3 regions of the Planococcus sp. RAB007_Raresut genome follow, and region 1 is predicted to be linked to each of the others. Evidence: riboswitches for the same ligand, from Rfam matches in the RefSeq annotation. Region 1 holds a riboswitch; each other region holds the start of a gene.
The links. A riboswitch is a leader RNA that binds a small molecule or an ion and turns the genes downstream of it on or off. The one in region 1 is predicted to bind lysine.

Region 1 (7,785 bases):
GAAGTCCAATAAACCTTCAGGCGTACGGTTGAACATAACGCCCATGCGGTCAAGCAAGCGGATAATCGCTGGCGCCGCATCTGTCATCGCTTTGACTGGACGCTGGTTCGCAAGGAAATCCCCGCCGTATACCGTGTCGTCAAAGTGAATATCCGGTGAATCGCCTTCACCTTTTGTATTTACCGCTCCGTTGATACCGCCCTGCGCACACACAGAGTGAGATCGTTTAACCGGAACGATTGAAAATAAATCGATTGCCGCGCCAGCTTCTGCGCCTTTTACAGCCGCCATTAAACCAGCAAGCCCGCCACCGACAATAATAAGTTTGCCTTTCGCCATTTTGGTATTCACTCCTCTTTTAATTCACCAATGATCGAATTCGTATTAAACGAATGCCAATAAAGCGCGGATACCGATAGTCGACAGCACTACGAACACTAGAAGTGTGAAGTATGTCGTATATCGCTGAGCTTTTTCTGATTGAGTAATGCCCCAAGTTACTAGGAAAGACCATAGGCCGTTCGCTAAGTGGAAAACAGCTGTCAGAACACCGACAACATAGAATGCAAACATCCAAGGATTATCCAAGATGTTGGCCATCATGTTGAAATCAGCTTCTGCCGCATTTCCGATTGCTACCTGGAAGCGTGTTTCAAATACATGCCATGCGATGAAGACTACAAGGAAGACTCCTGTATATCGCTGAGCAACAAACAAAAGATTGCGCAAATAGCTGTAGTGGCCAGGATTGTTCTTCGAAGTGAATGCTATGTATACACCATAGAAGGCATGATACATAATTGGCAGATAAATAACGAAAATCTCCAGGAAAATTACGAACGGAAGGTTCGCAAGGAAGTGGGATGCGGTATTAAATGCCTCGACACCTTGTGTTGCGAAGTGGTTAACGATCAAATGCTGTGTAAGGAATATACCGATAGGAATGATTCCTAGCAATGAATGCAACCTGCGCAATAAAAATTCACGATTATCCAAAACTTTTACCCTCCTCAAAACATTAATAAGGCAGTTAACGGCGCAATCGATATTTTACGAAAGCATCCATTGACTGCATGGAACATCATGATACAATAATATGACATATTTATTGTACTCCGCTCTATTAGGAGCGTCAAGGCAACTTGTCTTAATTCAGAAGATTCCCTGCAAGGTTTCTACATATTGAAAGTGGGTTTACGATGACTGCAAAAGAACCTGAAACCAACGAGCATTTTGGTTATGAAATTATTCGCGACTATGTATTATCCGATATACTGGGCAAACACGAAAACGACGTCCTCTACTGGGCCGGCAAATCACTCGCCCGGAAGTTCCCTCTCTTCTCTTTGGACGAAGCCGGCGACTTTTTCGAGCAAGCAGGATTTGGCGAATTGGTGACAGAAAAATCCGGCAAAGACGAAATCGTCTTCGTTTTGCGCCCTTTTAAACTCGATAACCGCTGCTTCAAGCTCGAAGCCGGCTTCCTGGCTCAGCAACAGCAGAAAATCAGCGGCTTTTTGACCGAAGCGTACGATGAAGTGCTGCCGAAGAAGAAATCGGTGCGGATTACGCTCAAAACGGATCTGCGAGAGCAAGTTTGAGTGGAATATGATGCAGTTTGGCCGTCTCACGGGTGTGGGGCGGTTTTTTTTGTGGGTTGGATTGGGGGTGGTGGGGTTTGTGGGCGGGAGAAGGCTGGTTGTGCGCGGGAGTGCCGTCGTTGTGCGCGGGAGTGCCGTCGTTGTGCGCGGGAGAACAGCATTTGTGCTCAACTTAATAATAATCTCTTATTTTAACAACTAAAACATCTTCCGAAGAAGATGTTTTAGGGAACAGGATTATTTTTTTACGAGATATCTTCGATTTCTCTTACCGCCTGTCGTTATAAGGTTGGCGGCAGATAGTATACGAAAAACTGCATGTCTCGACTCTATGCCACTGAACCGGCGAAATTCCCTACTGTCAATTTGCTGACTGACCAGAACGAAATATTCCTGTAATACCAACTCGTGAGCATTTGTATCTTGGTGGCCGCAAGCTTTACAATTCCAAATTTTATATAGTCGCTCCATTGTACATTCCCGGCACACAACGCATTTGACACCCACCTTCAACTCACGCGGATCAATCCGGTAATATTCACATAAAGGCGGCCGCTCATACGGGCAAAGGTTTGCTTCAATAAGGCGCCTGATCCTGCTCGGCTTAGGGGAGTCAGCCAATGCAGCACGATTCTTAAGAATCCCATAAACCATTTCAACCGCCTGGTACGTCTTGCAAATATTAGGCCCAACCGGCTTCGCAATAAATTCGCAATGCCTCGGGGTAAAAACGACTACTCCATCAATCGGCGGGTGCATTACTTTTCTTTTTTCCAGCCATAGCTCGAGAAAACCGGTGTGCTTGGCGAGCTGCACCAACGGGTCGTCCAGGACCAATTTTTCACCTTCGTTGTTGAACCGGTAAAATTCACTTGTCGTCCCGTTAAAATGGATTTTTCCGCTGATATTTTTTGAACTGATAACAATGAGGCAACGCGGCGTAATCAGCAGGCCGTCAATCTGCACTTTCCAGTCACCGAGCCGCAAACCCACATCCCACAAGAGTTCATATGGTTCGTGCCAATGAAACTCGACCATTTTTGCATGCAGACGCTTCTCACCTTGCCAACCCGCTTCGTAACGATGAAACTCCTTTTTCAAATACTCCTGCTCGGGATGCCTGTCCGGCAATCGCTCCATCAGCAGCCGCACGCATTCCCATATCTCCAACCGTTCCTCCCCTATCCAAATCGCCGCCTCTCCATCAAGTTATCTGAATTATAACACTACTATATAGAAGAAAGATGTTTCGTTTTGCTACTTCCCGATATAAAATTCAAACCCTGATTTGAAAGCAGTCCGCGTCCGCGGACTGCCCAGTGGGCGGGGCCCGCCCCGCCCGATCTTGGGTAATAATGGGTTTATCACTAGGTTAAGGGTGGAGCAAAAAGTTTGAGGCGTTCACCTTTCGAAGTTCACTTACAATTTCGTGGTTTGCACTTTCTATCTGGGTAATTACTTTTTCATTCCATTAAAAACCCGACAACCGCCGCCTCCCCTTTATAATTATCTGAATTATGAAATTTATACAATCCTGAATACTGTACTAAAAAAATATATTGACCCCTATAGAACCTATTTAGAAAAAATCTTCGCACAGGCGAAGATTTCCTCCAGACATTCAGACATTGGATTTTTCCGCCAAGGCGAAAAATCCGCTCTTGCTCTTAGGCATAATAATGTCGGTTTTATCATTTAAAACACAAAAAACCCGGCAACCGCCGGGCCCACACATCACTTATTCAATTCCAAACTCATCCCAATCCATACGCCTCATGCAGCGTATTCGCAGATTTCTCCATGTCGCCCCCTGGCACAACTACAGAAATCTTGATCTCCGAAGTGCTGACCATTTTGACCGGGATTTCTGACATGCGCAGGATGTCGAACATGCGGGCCGCGACACCCGGATTGGATACCATGCCGGAGCCGACGATTGAGACTTTTGCCAGGCCGACTTCAAAGTCTGTCGATTTGAAGCCGATCGCTTCTTTATTGTCATCGAGCACACGGCGCACTTCTTCCAGGCTGTCCTCTTTTATTGAAAATGAAACGGAGGGCTGGAATTCTTCTGAAATACTTTGGACGATGATGTCGACATCGATATGGTTTTCAGCCAGCGTCATGAAAATGTTTGCGAGTGAACCGTTGAAGGGTTTATTGTATGCAACGGTTACGCGGGCAATGCCGGGCTCGAATGCTACGCCACGGACGATAAGATTTTTTTCCACAGTGACCACCTCTTGTATGATAGTTCCCGGTTCGTCGGAATAGCTCGCCCGGACGGTTAAAGGGACGTTATTGTTTTTGGCGAATTCGACAGCGCGCGGGTGTAAAACGCCGGCACCGAGATTGGCGAGTTCAAGCATTTCATCGTAGGAAATCTGCTCCAGCTTGCGCGCGCCGTTCACAAAACGGGGATCCGACGTATAAACGCCGTCGACATCCGTATAGATATCGCATTTCTCAGCTTGCAAAGCAGCAGCCAGCGCGACAGCAGTTGTGTCGGAACCGCCGCGGCCGAGCGTCGTGATGTTGCCGATGCGGTCGACCCCCTGGAAGCCAGCCACTACAGCGAAAAATCCGTTATCCAGAACCGCTTCGAGCCGCTCCGTATGAATCTGTTCAATGCGCGCATTGCGCGGAACTGACTCGGTTTCGATGCCCGCTTGCCACCCGGTGAATGATACCGCTTCGTGCCCAAGTTGTTTAAAGGCCATTGCAAGCAATGAAATCGTTACCTGTTCGCCTGTCGCAAGCAGCATGTCCATCTCGCGTTTCGGCGGTTCGGCAGAAATTTCTGATGCCAGTCCGAGCAAAGTGTCAGTCGTCTTGCCCATTGCCGACACGACGATCACGACACGCTTCCCTTTCTCTTTCTCGGCAATCACCTTTTTCGCTACGCCAACAATCTTTTCTGGCGTCGCCACTGACGTCCCGCCAAATTTCATAACTACCGTTTCCATATCTAATCCACTCCCACATCAGTATGTGGCCCTCAGCATGAAAAGTGCAGGCGTCCATTGGAGTGGACACCAGTACCAGACATAAAAAAAGGCAGCTTGCCGTCGATCCGGCAAACTACCTCATTTATCATGTACGAAAAACGTCCATGTGAGATAGCCCTCCAGAGTATTACTCTGACAGCCCTGCATCTCTTAAATGCAGAACCAGCATGTTCGGCTGCAGCCTTCACACACTTCGGCGGTCGTCCCTTTCCTCATCCTTCACAGATTCTGCAAATCTCCGGATGGCTACTTTTGACGCCCGCGCCTCTATCACCACTTTTACAAGTGATTCAATTTATGCTTATTACAATAACACGAACTCATTCAGATGACAATGTTTGTTCAGCAAAATGCAGATGAATGGATTCCGCCAATTTTTCTGGCATGCCCGCTTCCATCAACTGAGCTGCGTCCGCTTCTTTGATTCGTTTGACAGATCCAAAATGCTTGAGCAATTGCTGCCGGCGCTTCGGACCAACGCCTTCCAGTCCGTCGAGCGCAGAACTGATTGAGTTCTTGCCGCGCAGCTGGCGGTGGAATGTGATGACGAATCGGTGGACTTCATCCTGTATGCGCTGCATGAGATAAAATGCCTCGCTCGTCCGCTTCAACGGCACGACTTCAACCGGATCACCGTACAATAATTGCGATGTCTGGTGCTTGGCATCTTTCGCCAGGCCAGCAATCGGAATCGACAATCCGAGTTCATCTTCCAGAATTTCGCGGGCTGATGACATCTGCCCTTTACCACCGTCAATGACAATCAAATCAGGCAGCGGCAATCCATCTTTCAGCACGCGTGAATAACGGCGCCGTATGACTTCCCGCATTGCCGCATAATCATCGGGTTTCGATCCCGTGCGCGTCTTGTACTTGCGGTAATCCTTTTTAGAAGGTTTGCCGTCGATGAATGTAATCATCGCCGATACTGCATCCGCCCCTTGGATATGCGAGTTATCGAACGCTTCAATACGAAGCGGCGTCTCGATATTCATCGCCTCGCCAAGTTCCTGGCAAGCACCGATCGTCCGTTCTTCCTGACGTTCAAGCAGCTGGAACTTCTCTTTAATCGAGATTTCAGCATTTTTCTTCGCCAGCAGCACCAAATCTTTTTTCTTGCCACGCTGCGGCACAAGCGTACGAACACCGAGCCAATCCTTGACCAGCTCCGCATCTTCACCCTCCGGCAATAAAATCTCGTTCGGTTTCACATGATTTGATTTCTCATAGAATTGCCCAAGATAGGTCATGAATTCTTCCTGCGGGTCGCGGTAAAGCGGAAACAGGGAGACGTCGCGTTCGATCAGTTTACCTTGGCGCACGAAAAAGACCTGCACACACATCCAGCCTTTGTCGACGGCATAGCCAAAAACATCGCGATTGGTAAAATCGTTCATCGCCATTTTCTGTTTTTCCATGACGTTTTCAATATGGCTGATCTGGTCGCGGTATTCCTTGGCCCGTTCGAACTCCAGGTTTTCAGATGCCTCCGACATTTTTTCGACCAGGTCCTGTTTGACTTCACGGAAACCGCCATTCAGGAACTTCGAAATCTCGTCGATCATTTCCGCATATGTCTGTTTTTCAACCGGTTTGATGCACGGCGCCAAACATTGGCCCATATGATAATAAAGGCAGGCACGGTCCGGCATCTGATGGCATTTCCGCAACGGATACAAACGGTCGAGCAATTTTTTCGTTTCGCTCGCCGAGTAGGCATTCGGATAAGGGCCGAAATACTTCCCTTTATCTTTTTTCACCTGTCTTGTAATGATCAGTTTCGGATGACGCTCACCCGTGATTTTCAAATAAGGATAGGATTTATCGTCTTTCAGCATGATATTGTATTTCGGATCGTATTTTTTGATGAGGTTTAATTCCAGAATCAGCGCTTCCTTGTCCGAAGACGTCACGATGTATTCGAAATCCTCGATTTCATTGACCAGGCGCTGCGTCTTGGCATCGTGGCTGCCTGTAAAATAGGAACGCACACGATTTTTCAGCACCTTCGCTTTGCCCACATAGATGATTGTGTCCTGACGGTCCTTCATGAGGTAGCAGCCAGGCTGGTCGGGCAGTACTGCCAATTTATGTTGAATCAATTCGTTTGCCATATTCTCACCCTATTAAAAAACCGGGCCGCCATGGACCCGGTTAAGAATTATGCGTGTTGGTTAACCAAATCAGCCAATGCTTCTTTTGGTCGGAAGCCGACAACTTTATCAACTGTTTCTCCGTCTTTCATCAATAGAAGGGTCGGAATTGACATGATGCCGTATTGTCCAGCTGTTTCCTGGTTTTCATCAACGTCCACTTTTACAATTTTCACTTTGTCGCTCATTTCAGCGTCAAGCTCTTCCAATACAGGAGCAATCATTTTACAAGGTCCGCACCAAGTTGCCCAAAAGTCAACAAGTACTAGTCCTTCTGATACTTCCTGTGAAAAGTTCTGATCTGTTCCGTGTACAATTGCCATGAATAATTCCTCCTTAGTTTTACCAAACTCTAAACCGATTATAGCACGCGTATTTTTCACTAGCTATTTATTTGCCTACTCCTGCTTTACCCCGTTAGACGCTGAATAAACAGAAGAAAAAGACCTGCAATTTGCAGGCCTTCCATAGATAAATTACATAATTTTCTTGAATTCTTCAGTCAGCATCGGAATGACTTCAAACAAGTCTCCCACGATACCGTAGTCAGCAACTTTGAAAATGTTCGCTTCTGGATCTTTGTTGATCGCCACGATCACTTTAGAGTTGGACATACCAGCCAAATGCTGGATCGCGCCGGAAATACCAGCAGCGATGTAAAGGTCAGGTGTTACGACTTTACCAGTCTGGCCGATTTGAAGTGAGTAATCCACGTAATCCGCGTCACATGCACCGCGGGATGCGCCAACTGCTCCGCCAAGAAGGTCAGCAAGTTCCTGCAATGGTCCGAAACCGTCTGCACTCTTCACGCCGCGTCCGCCTGCAATGATGACTTTCGCTTCTGAAAGGTCAACACCTTCAGCAGATTTGCGGACAACGTTTTGGATGATTGTGCGCAAGTTTGTGATGTCCACTGATAATGAGCTGACATCTCCAGAACGCTCTTCTCTTTCAAGAGGCGCAATATTGTTTGGACGGACTGTGATGAAGTCGATTCCGCCTTTATTTTTCACTTTTTCGAAT
Region 2 (7,785 bases), on a different contig from region 1:
CACGTCCTGGCCAGTCTGGAGGAACACTGTATAGGAAATGGCTTCTGCGCCGTCATAAGTGACAATATCGGAAGTTTCCTGATCCACAGTTTCGATCGTCGCGACGTCACTTAACGGCACTGCCGCCTGGCCGACCTGCAATTGCTCCAGCTTTTCGATGCCTTCTTCCTGGCTGACCGTCAATACAAGACGCTCATTGCCATTATCATGCGTACCAAGCGACAGCGGCTGATTAGCCTGCTGCAGCGATTCAAGCACGGCAAATGGCTGAAGATTATTTTCTGCGAGCGCTTCGCTGTCCAGTTCAATCAGGATCTGCTGATCGTTGAGACCTTTGACCGTAGTGCCGGCAACGCCTGACACAGCTTCAACGTCTTCAGATAAATCGGCCAGCGCTTGCTTCATGCCATCCAGTTCCGCTCGGTCGCCGTAGAACATATATGACACCAGCGGGAAAGTCAGATCAAGTTTTTCGACGGATGTTTCCTGGGCCTGCTCCGGGAATTCGGCTGATGCGCTTTGCGCTTCCTGCTGAATCGAGTTGATCAGGGCATCCGGTTCTACACCGTCTTCGATTTCCAACGTAATAATGGAAGCAGAATTGGAAGAAATGGATTGAATGGAAGAAATGCCATCCACTTTCTGAATTTCACTTTCCAACGGTGTCGTGATTGAGCGCTCCACTTCCTCCGGTCCTGCTCCCGGCAGAATTGTCGACACCAGCACGAGGCCAGGCGGCGTTTCCGGAATTTCACGCTGGGGCAATGTCAGAAATGTATAGACGCCCACCAGCATAAAGATGAAAATCAGGAAAATAAACAATTTACTCCGCTCTAATATGTAATTCATCATATAACCTTCCTTCTGTTTTTGTATAAGTATTGTATAACTTCATCGTTCGGACTGTCCACTCCGGCTACTTGCAAAAGCTGTAAATTTTTCGAGGCGGTTATTTTCATTAACTATGTACATTAATCGTGTATACCCTCTTTATTTTAAATCAGCTGCTTTTTTCGATGAAATTGGTAAATTTGGAAATCTATTTACAAGTTTTCGATTCCATAATAAAAACCTGCCCAGCGTTGACCCTGGACAGGCTGCATAATTCAGATATTCTCGAAAAACAGGCGGATGACATCCGCACCGCCGATGAATGTTCCAAGGGAACTGCCGAGATTCGTCAAAACGACGACCAATAGGACACGCGTGACTTTATTGTCCCAGAAACCTTTGACTGTGAAAACGTCTTTGGACAGCGTTTCGAAATCACCGATATTCGGCTTTCGGATCGATGCCTGGGTCAGTCCCGAGAACCAGCCCGCCGCTACAAGCGGATTAAGCGAAGAAATCGGCGCGGCAACGAACGCCGTCAGAATGGCCAGTGGATGGCCGAATGCAATAGTGGCTCCAATTGCGGCCAATGTACCGTTCCACAGAATCCAGCTGATCGTCTGATCGATGCCGGCTGCAGGATTAGAGATAAAGGTGTAAGCGATAATTCCGATGATGATCAACGGAATTGCCCAGCCGATGATTTTCGGCCATTTGGATTTAGGCGGAACTTCCGAAAGTTTTTCAAGATCATGTTCGTTATGGATTTCTTTCGTGATTCCCGGTATATGCGCCGCACCGAGTACAGCAACGACTTTCTTGCCCGGCGCTTCTTTGATCTTCTGTGCGAGGTATTGATCGCGTTCATCGATCAACGGTGTCTTCAGACGCGGGAAGGCTTTGGTAAAATCGTCCATGACCGCGCTCAGCGTATCCTGGGATTTCATCTTCTCGAGGTCTTCTTCAGAAATTGTTTCTTTTGAGAAGATGCTGAAAAATACCGAAGACAGCAATTGAACTTTGCCCCATAGACCGATATTGCCCCAAATACGTGAAAACGTCACTTGGATATTGCGGTCGGCAAGCACCAGTTCAGCGCCAGTTTCTTTTGCCGATTCGATGCCTTGGATCATTTCCTGCCCCGGCTTGATACCGAATTGATCGGCCAAGCGGTTTTGGAAAGAAGAGATTGCCAGATTCATCAATAGGAGACTCGATTTCTTCTCTTTGATCACTTTGAAGATATCGGTTTCCTTCCATTTACTGTTTTCCGTGACCGATTGGTAGCGCTGCGCATCCAATTCGATGCAGATGGAATCCGGCTGCTCAGCGTCAACCACTTCTTTGACTTGTTCCGCGCTGCGTTTGGAAACATGGGCTGTGCCGATCAGGATCAATTCTTTATCGCCATATTGCAGGCGTGTGATATTTTCTTCTTGCATGGATTTACTTCCTTCATAGAATTTATTTCTTTTCATGAAATGCATGAAAAGACTGTCTATTCTATATAATGGATTACTGGGCGGAAAATATCAATCCTGCGCATCCGTTTTCCGTATGTTTCACAAAAGCTTCTTATAATCCGTCCGCGCTGAAGGTATCCCCTTCATCCAAGTTGCCTGCTTCAAAGCCTTTATAGAACCACTCTCGGCGCTGTTCACTCGTGCCGTGGGTGAAACTTTCCGGTACGACATAACCGCGCGATCGCATTTGGATGGTGTCGTCGCCGACTGCTGCTGCAGCCGTCAGCGCTTCTTCAAGATCGCCTTCTTCCAGATACCCCATCTCCTGGGCATGATGCGCCCAGACGCCAGATAAATAATCCGCTTGCAGTTCAAGGCGGACCTGTACTTTATTGTATTCTTCTTCGCTTAATTGATTGCGCAGCGGCTGCACTTCCTGCATCACACCGAGCAGATTCTGGACATGGTGTCCGACTTCGTGGGCGATGACATAAGCCATCGCAAAATCACCAGGTGCATTGAACTGACGCTGCAATTCACCGTAAAAATCCAAATCGATGTAGAGCTTGTAATCCGCCGGACAATAAAACGGTCCGACCGACGCGCCGGCAGTGCCGCAGGCAGACTGAACACTGTCAGTAAACAGGACCAATGTCGGCTCCTCGTATTGCATGCCTTCTTCAGCAAAGACTTCCGTCCATACTTCTTCGGTATCCGCGAGCACGACCGATACGAAATCAGCCAGTTCCTCTTCCTGTTCGGTCGCCTGGTAAGGTTCTCCTGAGCTGCTGCCGCCGGACCCATTTCCGCCCATGCCATCGAGCAGCACGCCCGGATCTCCTCCGAGAAACGTAACGATCAGGATCAGCACTATTCCGCCAAGCCCGCCGCCGACCGCCAGTCCTTTACCGCCCCCGCTGCCTCTTCTGTCTTCTACATTCGCACTGCCTCTCCGGCCTTTCCATTTCATAGGACCACACCCGTTTCTGTCTCATTTCAATTGCTTATACCCTTTTCATCAAATTGTTAAATCACCTGAGGGTTGTATCTATAAACTAAAAATTGCTCCGCAGGATCTTTATTGATTGCTGGCAGGTTGATTTCATCCAGCAATTCGAAAAGTGTATTGCGTTCCAGAAAATCCATGTATTCGCTGGAAGGATAGTAAAGAATGAGATCCATTTGCCGCGGAAAATCTTCCGCAGAACGTAAAATATTATCCACGACTTTCATAAATATTTTGACAGAAAACGGATTAAAGAAATAAAACACCGTGTCTTCCGGATGCACATCGTAATCCTGCGCCATCTTACAATGAAACCTGATGCTGTCATCGGCAAGCCGGTGCCTGCCGGCGCGGCTGTAATTTCTAAGATTCTCCTGGGCTTCTCCGCAAAAACTGGTGTTCAGTTCAATCCCAGTCGCGCGGCAGCCGAAACGGTCATGCGCATAAAAATTCAGCCGCCCTTTGCCGCAGCCGAAATCCACCAGGCCATCCTCGCTTTTTAAGGGATGGCGATTGAATAATTCCTTCAAATGCATATAGGGGGTTGGTTCGTAGCGGTTATGGTGGAGTGTAGCTTCGGATATCCACTGTGTGCCTTCGGTCGCGATATTCAAATACTGGTCGCCTTCATATTCCTGCATATCGTTCTCCCCGTTTCCGTTTGCCATAATTGCTATTCTTGCCTATCAATACCCGATTCCACTTGCAAATAACAGCGTATTTTGATAAAGTCGAGCTAATTCAATAGTTCTTGCTTCCTTTACAGCGAAGTGAGGATAGAGGCGCAATTACCATCAGTAAGCAGAACGAGGAGCACGGGCTCCCCCGACTTCTGCCGGAAGGGGTATTTGCCGAAGCGGCTGGAAGCCCCTGATTCCTGTTGCTGGTCCTGCATTTAAAAGATGTCGGACTGTCATGCGGAATTTTTCGCATGGAGGGCTATCTGACGCACAGCAACACATATGGATTGTGTTTGTGCAGCAGCAGCGGCCCTTCGCTGCTGCTTTTTTTATTGGCTCAGACAGAATGCCGCTGGATCTATTTTTAATAGCGAATGAAACTTTTAAAAAAATTGAAAAGGATGGGATACTATGAACTTCGGAAAAATCATCACGGCAATGGTCACCCCTTTTGACACAAACGGCGATATTGACTTTCCAGCCACAGAAAATCTGATCGAGCACCTGATCGCCAATGGTTCCGACGGACTCGTCGTTGCCGGCACTACCGGTGAATCGCCCACATTGACGGCAGCTGAAAAATTGGCGCTGTTTAAATTTACCGCTGAGAAAGTGAATGGCCGTATTCCCGTCATTGCCGGAACCGGTTCGAACGATACGCGTTCATCAATCACATTGACCAAGCAAGCAGAAGAATCGGGTGTCGACGGCATCATGCTGGTCACGCCTTATTACAATAAACCCGCGCAAGAAGGCTTGTTCCAGCATTTTAAAGCTATCGCTGAAGCAACCCGCCTGCCGATCATGCTTTATAACATCCCTGGCCGCAGCGCTGTCAATATGGCGCCGGAAACAATCATTCGCTTATCCGCTGTCGACAACATCGTCTCTGTCAAAGAAGCGAGCGGCAACCTTGACGCTGCGTCATTGATCATCGATGGCACCCCGGATGACTTCACTGTGTACAGCGGTGATGACGGTTTGACCCTTCCGTTGATGGCAATTGGCGCGGACGGCATTGTTTCGGTCGCTTCCCATATCATCGGCAATGAAATGCAGGAGATGGTAACAAGCTTTACGGCCGGCAACATTAAAGAAGCAGCCGCACAGCATCGCAGACTTCTGCCGATCATGAACGCCCTTTTCGCAGCGCCGAACCCTGTGCCGGTTAAAACCGCATTACAATTACTCGGTATCGAGACAGGCAAAGTGCGTTTGCCGATGATTCCGTTGAACGAAGAAGAAACTGCCACCTTACGTCAGCTTCTCGAAGCCGGCAATATTAAGGTGTCTGTATAAAACACAATAAAAAAACGCTGAAGTAATGCGCTTCAGCGTTTTTTTATGACTCTTATAGTTTTGTGAAATCAAGCTTCTCTAGCGTCTGCTTCAAGCTGCCGCCCGTTACGAGTGAACGTGTATCGACACCCAGTTGAGATAATGTGATGGCAATTTCGGAACGGATGCCTGTCAGAATCGCTTTAACACCTACCATATTGAGTGCCTGAACAATCTTGATGATTTGCTCAGCCACCATTGAATCGACTTTCACTACACCTGAAAGGTCGATAACCAATGTGGAAATCCGGAGTTTATTGGCCGCTGTCAATGTTTTTTCAAGGATGAACTGAGCACGGTCAATTTCAAGATCGCCGACCAGCGGCAAAATCGCTACTTTATCGGCAATTGGCACAACTGGGGCGGAAAGTTCGAAAAATTCCTTTCGCGCTGCAGTGAGTCTTTCCTGATATGCATCGATATAGGCGCTGCTGTAAGAATACATAGCGTGATCCAAAAGTGTATGGAAAAATTCCATCGCATCGAACAGAGTCTCCATAGGGATGTTTTGAAGTTTCCCTTCACTCCTGATCAATTTCGCCAAATGTTTACGGTATAACGAAGATTCAGCAAGAGCGGCGTCCAGCATCATATTCGCTTCAAGGAAATAGCGGCCGGTTGAAAATCCCCAGGAGTCAATGGCTTCGTAAACCTTCTTCTCATCACAGGAATTTATCAAAGAATTGCCAAGCAGTTCCACAAATCCGGCGCGGGCTTCGATGACTTGCTTGATGAATTGTTCATCCCGAATAAAATCATTTTTATCCGCATCTTTCATCACTTCTTCGTTAATCAGTTCTGCAATCAGGTATTTATCATCTATGACGCGCTGTCCCAAAACTTCATAATGTTTATCCATCAGTACCTCCATGAGCTAACATTCTATGTTATTTGAATTCATTATACCTGTAGAGTGAAGTCCCGTGTACTGCTTTCTGTATTAACTTTCAGAAGATTTTAAAGTAAAATATTGAAAGTTCAGGAAACGGATAGATATTCTGCAATTTTGCTGATGGTTTCTTCCGCATCGCTGACGTGCGGACTGTGGCCTTCAGCATCCATCAATTTGTACTCGCTGTTCTCAATCCGGCTATGTACATATTCACCGACTGATTCAGGTGCTACTGCATCATTACGGGTCTGCAAAATCAAAGTTGGCACTTTTACTTTTTCCAGGTCTTCACGGACGTCTGCCAGAAATGTGGCTTTCGCAAAATCACTCATAACTTCAGGATCGTTTGAGCAAAGCAGTTTTTCGAACTCTGCGGCAAGATTCGGACGGGAAGAATTCTGCATAACTATTGGAGACAGGAACTTAGCGAACTCATTATAATCGCCTTTGATCATCTGCAGCATGCCTTCAATATCCGCTCTTTCAAATCCCCCGTTATACCCGGGCTCATTCAAGAAGTGTGGAGACGGGCCGATCATCACCAGGTTCTTCATCAGTTCCGGACGTTCAACTGCCGCGAGAGCCCCGATCATACTGCTGACTGAATGGCCGATAAACACTATGTTTTCAAGTGATAAGGCATCGCATAATTCAAGAAGATCCTGTTTATAGCCATGCAATGTCTGGTATCTTTCTTTATCATAGGCCGATTTGTCACTCTTACCGGAACCGACATAGTCGAAAAGTACAACTCTATATTTCGTTTCGAATGCTGGCGCAATTTTATCCCATACGTATTGGTCACAGCCGAAGCCATGTGCAAACACCAGAACTTTCTGGCCCTGCCCCCCAATTTTAACGTTGTTTCTTCTAATCAATTGGGCAGCGGCTTCTTTCGTTTCAGCCATTTACGTCATCCCCCTTGCAATAAAATCACGATTTTTTATATTCAATGCTCTTTTCATACTAACAAACTTAAGACCAATCTCCTAAAATAAGAGCTTAATAATTATACAAAACAATAAAAAAACCTTGCCGCAAAGGCAAGGTCCACCATTCAAGAAGAAACCGTCACTCGATTCCGTCCAGCATTTTTTGAATTGTATAAAGCCGTATCCGCTTCGTTCAATAAATCGGAAAAAGTATTGCAGCCGGAATTGCCGGCGACACCGATGCTGACGGTAATCGGCTGATAGGACCAGTCCTTCATTTCGACGTTATGCCGTATTTTTTCCGCAACTTTTTCTGCCTCCGCTAAATCCATTTCCGGTAGCACAGCAACAAATTCTTCTCCGCCAAGACGTGCAGCAAAACCTGCCGTCCCAATGGTACTGGCCAGTACATCCGCCAATTCCTTCAAAACTACATCCCCTGCATGATGCCCGAAACGATCATTTACCCTTTTAAAGTAATCGATATCAATCATCAATAATGCAAGGCCGCTTTCTTCAATAATGTCAGGCAGGAACTCTTCCAGATAGCGGCGATTTTTCAAGCCAGTCAGCACATCCGTAATAGTCAATTCCTTCAGGCGTCCGTTCATCACATTCAATTCTTCGCGTTTGCATTCCACTT
Region 3 (7,785 bases), on a different contig from region 1:
GCAGGCAGTAAAAGGGAAAGATGTGGACACTGCTCTTGGGCTGTCCAAAACTTTTTCTGATATGATGCTCGGCAAAGATTACGACGATTCTGTGGACCTGGGTGATATTGAAGCGCTGCAGGGAGTCTCTCAATTCCCAGCAAGGATCAAATGCGCTACACTAGCTTGGAAAGCCATGGAAAAAGGCGTGCACGAGCAAGAAAAATCGTAACACAAGAATGGAGGAACGATGATGGCTAAAAAAATGCCCGAAATCGATGATTATAAATATGGGTTCCATGACAAAGATGTCTCGATCTTCCGCTCAAAACGCGGTCTGACTGAAGATATCGTCAGAGAAATTTCCAATATCAAGAGCGAACCTGAATGGATGCTCGAATCTCGTTTGAAAGCTCTTAAATTGTTTTATTCTATGCCAATGCCGCAATGGGGTGGCGACTTGGCACCGTTGAATTTTGACGAAATCACTTATTACGTCAAACCATCGGAAGCCAGCCAAACTTCATGGGATGAAGTGCCGGATGAAATCAAACAGACTTTTGATAAATTGGGTATCCCGGAAGCGGAACAAAAATACCTTGCAGGTGTTTCTGCACAGTACGAATCAGAAGTTGTCTACCACAACATGAAAGTTGAACTTGAGGACATGGGTATCATCTTTAAAGATACAGATGCTGCACTTCGTGAAAACGAAGACTTGTTCCGTGAATATTTCCAGACAGTCATTCCGGCTGCTGACAATAAATTCGCGGCTTTGAATACAGCTGTCTGGTCAGGTGGCTCATTCATTTATGTTCCGCCAAATGTTAAAGTTGAATCTCCGCTGCAAGCATATTTCCGTATCAACTCGGAAAACATGGGGCAGTTCGAGCGTACGATGATCATTGTGGATGAAGGCGCGAGCGTTCATTATGTGGAAGGCTGTACAGCACCTGTATATACGACGAATTCACTGCACTCTGCTGTAGTTGAAATCATCGTTAAAAAAGACGCTTATTGCCGTTACACAACAATCCAGAACTGGGCAAACAACGTTTATAACCTTGTTACAAAACGAGCGTTTGTTGATGCCAACGGCACAATGGAATGGATCGATGGCAACATCGGTTCTAAATTGACGATGAAATATCCTGCAGTTTACCTTCGCGGTGAAGGCGCACGCGGTATGACGTTGTCGATTGCAATCGCAGGCAAAGGCCAGCACCAGGATGCGGGCGCTAAAATGATCCACATGGCACCGAATACTTCATCTTCCATCGTTTCGAAATCAATTTCGAAACAGGGCGGTAAAGTTTCGTACCGCGGGATTGTCCGTTTCGGCCGTAAAGCTGACGGAGCCCGTTCGAACATTGAATGTGATACGTTGATCATGGACAACCTGTCCACGTCTGATACGATCCCGTACAATGAAATTCTTAACGACAATGTATCTTTGGAGCACGAAGCGAAAGTTTCAAAAGTCTCTGAAGAGCAATTGTTCTACTTGATGAGCCGTGGCGTTTCTGAGCAGGAAGCTACTGAAATGATCGTTATGGGCTTCATCGAACCATTCACAAAAGAACTTCCGATGGAATATGCGGTTGAAATGAACCGTTTGATCAAGTTCGAAATGGAAGGTTCAATCGGTTAATAGATTCTTATACAAATCCCTACTGCTTAATTGCAGTGGGGATTTTAATTTATGAAAATGTGCAAACGATATTCCGCAAAACAGCTCCGCTTTCCTGGTGGCTTGCGCTGAGCTAACTCGGGCTTTTTGCACTTCGCCCGAGTGGATCTCAGCACTTCGCCCGAAACGGAGTTGGAAAGCCAACTCCGTTTCTGCTCACCTGGGAGTCTTCGCTATTTTGCTCCATATCTCTATTTACCTTCTATAAATGGAGTTGCATAATAGCTTGATCTAAGTAAAAAGATTTTCATTGATTCCGCATGAAATCAGAATGAAGCGCTAGGCGGTGAATGGCAAAGATGTGCTCCTGCATCGCTGCGCTGCTTCGTCGCAAAGACTTGACCTTGCAAGCTCCGGTCAATGTCTTTCCTGCGGGAAAAAGACTGAGTCCTGAGACCCCGCAGGGAGCGAAGTGCACGAGGAGGCTCAAGCCGCTCCCCGCGGAAAGCTTCCGGCTAGAGCGTAAGGGTTGAAGAAATCGACAGTTTCTCAACAGCCTGCGAATCCCCATTGCTTAACTGCAATGGGGATTTTTTCTTCGTTTAATGGGTAAAGCTCAGGTAGGACGTTCTATTTTTTCTGTGCTATCATTTAACTAACAGTATCTCGGAGGTGGCGTAATGATTTATGCGGGATTAACGGGTTGGGGCGATCACCCGGATGTTTACAGTCCGGGATCGAAGCAAAAAGACAGATTGGCTGATTACACAGGACACTTTCCAATCGTGGAACTGGATTCTTCTTTTTATGCTGTGCAGCCCGAAAGGAATATCCGGAAATGGATTGCTGAAACACCTGATTCTTTTCAGTTCATCGTTAAAGCATATCAGGCGATGACCGGACATTTACGCGGAGAAAATCCGTTTGATACAGAAGAGGAAATGTATGAGGCATATATAAAATCCATCAGGCCACTGAAGGAAGCCGGAAAACTCGCGATGGTATTGCTGCAATTTCCGCCGTGGTTTGATTGTGTAAAAGAAAATGTAGATGAAATCAGGCGTATTACGGACAAGCTGAGTGAATTTGATTTGGCGATCGAATTCCGTCATCAGTCCTGGTATGCCGAAGGGTTCCGAGAAAAAACCTTCGAGTTTCTGCGGGAACACAATTTGATCCATTCGGTTTGTGATGAACCCCAGGCGGGTGATGGTTCGATTCCCCTGGTACCTGTCTCGACCCGAAAAGATAAAGTCCTGTTCCGGCTTCACGGCCGCAACGTTCATGGGTGGCAAAATGTAGGGAACTCAAAGAAATGGCGGGAAGTCCGTTATTTATATGATTATAACCGTGAAGAGTTAACGGAAATCAGCAAAGCGGCAAATAAGCTGGCGGAACAGGCTGACAATGTTTACATCATATTCAATAATAATTCCGGCGGCCATGCGGCTGGGGACGCCAAACAATTTCAGCAAATGAATGATTTGACCTTCGAAGATCTTGCTCCCAAACAACTGGATCTTTTTGAAGGAGAATTTTAACGTTAGGTTATAAAGAGGTGTTGTAAAATGGCTGAAACCATTCATATATATCATACAAATGATTTGCACAGCCATTTTGGCAATTGGCCGAGTATCCATGCTTTATTGGCTGAACGGAAGCGCTGGCACGCCGAAATGGGCGATTTCTGCCTTATATTGGACATTGGCGACCATGTGGACCGTTCGCATCCATTTACTGAAGGAACAGCAGGAAAAGGAAATGTGGAATTGCTGAACCAAGCAGGATATGATGCTGTGACCATAGGCAATAATGAAGGAATTACTTTGTCCAAGGAAGAGTTGGATGAACTGTACAATGAAGCGGATTTTGATGTCATCCTTTCCAATTTATTAAGTGAAAATGGGGAACAGCCGCCCTGGGCCAAGCCGCATAAAATACTTCGGACACCTGAGGGCAAGCGCATCGGTCTGGTGGGAGCGACTGCAGAATTCACTCCGTTTTATGAAAGGCTGGGGTGGAAAATAACTGCGGCGCGCGAATCGATTATTCAGGCAGTGGATGAGATTAAAGCGGATACAGACTTTATTGTCTGTCTGTCTCATCTCGGAATCAGAGAAGATGAAATCCTTGCTGAGAGCTGTCCCGAAATTGATCTGATATTGGGCGCGCATACGCATCACATTTTTCACGAAGGAAAGATGATCGGCGATGTGCTGCTCGGAGCGGCAGGCAAATTCGGAGCTTATCTCGGACACGTTATCATTGAAGAAGATCTGAAGAAGAAAAAAGCTTATTTGATTGAGACAGAGAAATTGGAGAATCCGGATGGCAGCTACGACCAAAAGCTGCGGGAAAGTGGCAAGGAATTGATGAGAGATGCTGTATTCTACAATGATTCAGCTCTTAAAGCCGAGTGGTTTAAGGAGTCGGAATTGGCTCAGTTATTCGGCAAGGCCATGATTGAATTTTCGGAAGCGGATTGTGCGCTATTCAACGCAGGCCTGTTTATGGAAGATATGCCATTAGGCGAAATTACGCGTTACGATTTCCACCGGATGCTTCCACATCCCATCAATCCGTGCATGATTGAGCTGACAGGCGCAGAATTAAAGGAAATTTATCTTCAGTCGATGAATTCCGAATGGCCGCAGCTTGAGTTGAAAGGCTTAGGTTTCAGGGGAGCTGTTTTTGGGAAGATGATCCGCACAGGAATGGACATGGACAATCATCATTTATATATAAATGGCCAGCTGGCTGACAGTGACCGTGTATATAAACTCATCACATTGGATATGTTCACTTTCGGTTATTTCTTTCCGGAGTTTAAACGCTCTCCGAAAACTTATTTTATGCCTGAATTTATCCGGGACGTATTCAGTGATTATTTTTCGCGAAACACGGTACGGTAAGCAAACTGGATGAAATTGACCTTGATTTCAAAACAATTTTAGTATATGCTAACAAAGAATTGTATATCGATGGGTAGAGGCTGCAAAACCGATAAGTAAAATATGTGAGCGTGACAGCGATGATCATATTTGAAAGGCGATTTTGCCGAAGTCCATTTTCCGTTGTCACCGGGAAGTGAGGCTGGGGTCATCCTTAATAGGGATGTCACTGTCATTTATGCTTGCATAAATGGAGAGCTACAGGGTTGTTTGATGTTTTACCGCACAGACGAATTGTAGGAAGCCGACTTGTCCCTTTGGATAGAGCCGGCTTTTTTTCTCCATTCTATTCCATCAAAAAATAGGAGGAAACTATTCATGGAAAACACGATCTTCTCGATCCTGCCGCCGATTATCGCAATCGTAATGGTATTACTTACCCGGCGGGTACTATTATCTTTGGGCGTAGGTATCATTTCTGCAGCGCTCATTTTAACATCATTCGCGCCGGTTGGTGCCATGCAGGAATTACTCACATCATTTCAGGTGATATTCTGGGATGAAGGCTTTAATGCGTATAATGTCTTTATACTTCTCTTCTTATTATTGCTGGGCATCATAACTGCATTCGTCAGTTTGTCCGGAGGAAGCCATGCTTTCGCTGACTGGGCTTCAAAACGCGTCAAATCCCGCCGCGGGGCAAAAGTTCTTACCGTCGCGCTGGGTATTGTTATTTTTATCGATGACTATTTCAACGCTTTGGCAGTCGGACAGGTTGCACGCCCCATAACTGACCGCTATAAAGTGTCCCGCGCGAAACTCGCTTATTTCATCGATTCAACTGCAGCACCTGTCTGTGTGGTTTCGCCGGTTTCCAGCTGGGGAGCGGCAATCATCGGAATCATCGCTACGATTCTTGCCGGGCAGACATTTGTGGAATATTCCGCTTTGGAAGCCTTCCTCTGGATGGCGCCGATGAATTTCTATGTAATTGCTGCACTGGCCATCGTATTCTTCGTTGCCTACCGTGATGTCGATTTCGGGGAAATGAAAAAGCACGAGATCAACGCAATCGAAAACGGACAGCTTTACGACCCTGAAAAATCGATCCCTGGAGAAATGAAGGAAGAATTTCCTTCGCATTCCCATGGACGTGTTCTTGACTTATTGCTTCCGATTCTTGTATTGGTCGCAGGGACAATCGCCGCAATGTTATGGACGGGCTATCAAAACGCCGGCCAGCAAATGGATATCTGGCTGATCTTTGAAAACACCGATGTTCCTTTGTCCTTGCTGGTTGGTGGACTCCTTGGAACAATCACATCCATTGTTCTATACCTGCTGCAAATGAATAAAAATGAAACTGCGAATGCCGGTTGGATTGGAAAAGGGATCTGGGCAGGGATCAAATCGATGATCGGAGCAGTACTGATTCTGATTTTTGCCTGGTCTCTGACTTACCTGATCGGTGCACTTGAGACAGGTACTTATCTGGCAGGAGTTGTGAGTGATGGAAATATTCCGGTTTCAGTTCTTCCTGTGATGCTGTTCCTGTTAGCTGGAGTAATGGCCTTCTCGACCGGAACATCTTGGGGTTCGTTCGGTATTCTATTGCCGATCGCCGGTACCATCATGATTGAAGCGGCGCCTGAATTGTTATTGGCATCGCTGTCGGCAGTCCTTGCGGGTGCTGTTTTCGGTGACCATTGTTCTCCGATTTCAGATACGACGATCTTATCTTCGACTGGAGCGGGGAGCAATCACATGGATCACGTTGCTACCCAGCTCCCATATGCTTTGACAGCTGCGGCAATCGCCTCTGCAGGGTATTTAGTCATAGGCTTGACTGGTTCACTTCTATGGTCAATAATTGCTGTTGTTGTTATCCTTGCAATACTATTCGTAGTTTGGTCACAAAGAACAACAATACTCGAAAGAGCCAGAAACGCTCAGTAAAAGGAAAGCGGAGAGAATATCTCTCCGCTTTTTTATTATTGTAATAATAGTTTTTTCAAAAAATATAAGAAATCGTCTTTACTTTGAACTACCCGCTCGGTATACTATTTTTAGATTAGAAAATAATCTGAAAATATACAAACTTCCCATTTTTCTGTAAGGAAATTGGAAGTTCGTAAAGAGGGGGAGAAATTATGGAACGTTCGCAATGGGGGACACGCGCCGGTTTTATCATGGCGGCAGTCGGCTCGGCAATCGGTTTGGGAAACATTTGGCGTTTTCCGTATGTGGCCTATGAAAATGGTGGAGGAGCATTCTTTATACCGTACTTATTCGCTCTGTTAACCGCAGGGATACCGATTCTAATCTTAGAATTCACCATCGGGCACAAATACCGTGGATCAGCGCCATTGTCATTCTTCCGCATGAGCGGCAAGAAAGCGGAATGGCTTGGCTGGTGGGCCGTACTTGTATCATTCGTCATATCCGTCTATTATGCAGTCATCATCGCCTGGGCAATGCGATACACAATATTCGCAGTCAATCAGGCATGGGGGAATGACACAGAAGCATTCTTATTCGGAGATTTCCTGCAACTGGGAGACGTCCCGGGGCAAACCGGCGATATCGTATGGGGAGTATTCATTCCATTAGTGCTGGTTTGGGCAATTACATTGGGCATTTTAATGGCTGGAGTCAAGAAAGGGATTGAAGCTGCCAACCGCATTTTCATCCCGACATTGGTGGTCATTTTCCTTATCATAGTAATTCGCGCTGTTACTTTGGATGGAGCTATGATGGGTCTTAACGCATTCTTCGAACCGAATTTTGATGCTATCATGGATCCGTCGGTTTGGGTTGCTGCTTACGGACATATCTTCTTCAGTTTATCCGTAGCCTTTGCCATAATGATAACTTATTCAAGTTATCTTCCGAAAAAATCGGACATCACAAATAACGCTTTCATTACCGGATTTGCCAACTCAAGCTTTGAGTTGCTTGCAGGGATTGGGGTATTCGCTGCACTCGGCTTCATGGCGGCGCAATCCGGAGTGGAAGTAGCTGACGTAGCTACTGCCGGAGTCGGTTTGGCATTTGTGGTGTTCCCACAAATCATCAACCAGTTCCCAGGATTGAATGGGCTCTTCGGTGTCCTGTTCTTCCTGTCATTGACTCTTGCAGGATTAACTTCCTTGATGTCAATAACAGAAACGTATGTAGCAGCAATTTCTGAGAAATTCGGAACTTCACGCCGCAAAGCGGTTGCTTTCGGTGGAGGATTGGCTGCATTAATTTCCATTTTGTTCGCTACTCAAGGCGGTCTTTACT

Region 2: linked by a shared signal. The riboswitch ahead of dapA (4-hydroxy-tetrahydrodipicolinate synthase) and the one ahead of AC2Q9J_RS07370 (aspartate kinase) in region 1 are both predicted to bind lysine.
Region 3: linked by a shared signal. The riboswitch ahead of AC2Q9J_RS14915 (Na+/H+ antiporter NhaC family protein) and the one ahead of AC2Q9J_RS07370 (aspartate kinase) in region 1 are both predicted to bind lysine.

What each region holds. Positions count from the first base shown of each region.
Region 1 is NZ_JBXYIF010000003.1:150,676-158,460, reverse strand. Features, by position in the region: gene sdhA (succinate dehydrogenase flavoprotein subunit) at 1-339, opposite strand, end outside; gene AC2Q9J_RS07385 (succinate dehydrogenase cytochrome b558 subunit) at 385-996, opposite strand; gene AC2Q9J_RS07380 (YslB family protein) at 1,200-1,601, shown strand; gene AC2Q9J_RS07375 (nuclease-related domain-containing protein) at 1,839-2,771, opposite strand; gene AC2Q9J_RS07370 (aspartate kinase) at 3,356-4,567, opposite strand; lysine riboswitch at 4,714-4,887, opposite strand; gene uvrC (excinuclease ABC subunit UvrC) at 4,930-6,723, opposite strand; gene trxA (thioredoxin) at 6,771-7,085, opposite strand; gene AC2Q9J_RS07355 (electron transfer flavoprotein subunit alpha/FixB family protein) at 7,239-7,785, opposite strand, start outside.
Region 2 is NZ_JBXYIF010000002.1:408,879-416,663, reverse strand. Features, by position in the region: gene AC2Q9J_RS06040 (efflux RND transporter permease subunit) at 1-849, opposite strand, end outside; gene AC2Q9J_RS06035 (TraB/GumN family protein) at 1,107-2,273, opposite strand; gene ypfJ (KPN_02809 family neutral zinc metallopeptidase) at 2,407-3,264, opposite strand; gene AC2Q9J_RS06025 (SAM-dependent methyltransferase) at 3,321-3,941, opposite strand; lysine riboswitch at 4,070-4,250, shown strand; gene dapA (4-hydroxy-tetrahydrodipicolinate synthase) at 4,392-5,279, shown strand; gene AC2Q9J_RS06015 (STAS domain-containing protein) at 5,332-6,177, opposite strand; gene AC2Q9J_RS06010 (alpha/beta fold hydrolase) at 6,297-7,118, opposite strand; gene AC2Q9J_RS06005 (GGDEF domain-containing protein) at 7,268-7,785, opposite strand, start outside.
Region 3 is NZ_JBXYIF010000007.1:34,916-42,700, reverse strand. Features, by position in the region: gene sufU (Fe-S cluster assembly sulfur transfer protein SufU) at 1-211, shown strand, start outside; gene sufB (Fe-S cluster assembly protein SufB) at 233-1,630, shown strand; gene AC2Q9J_RS14925 (DUF72 domain-containing protein) at 2,290-3,150, shown strand; gene AC2Q9J_RS14920 (bifunctional metallophosphatase/5'-nucleotidase) at 3,178-4,521, shown strand; lysine riboswitch at 4,588-4,769, shown strand; gene AC2Q9J_RS14915 (Na+/H+ antiporter NhaC family protein) at 4,879-6,456, shown strand; gene AC2Q9J_RS14910 (sodium-dependent transporter) at 6,651-7,785, shown strand, end outside.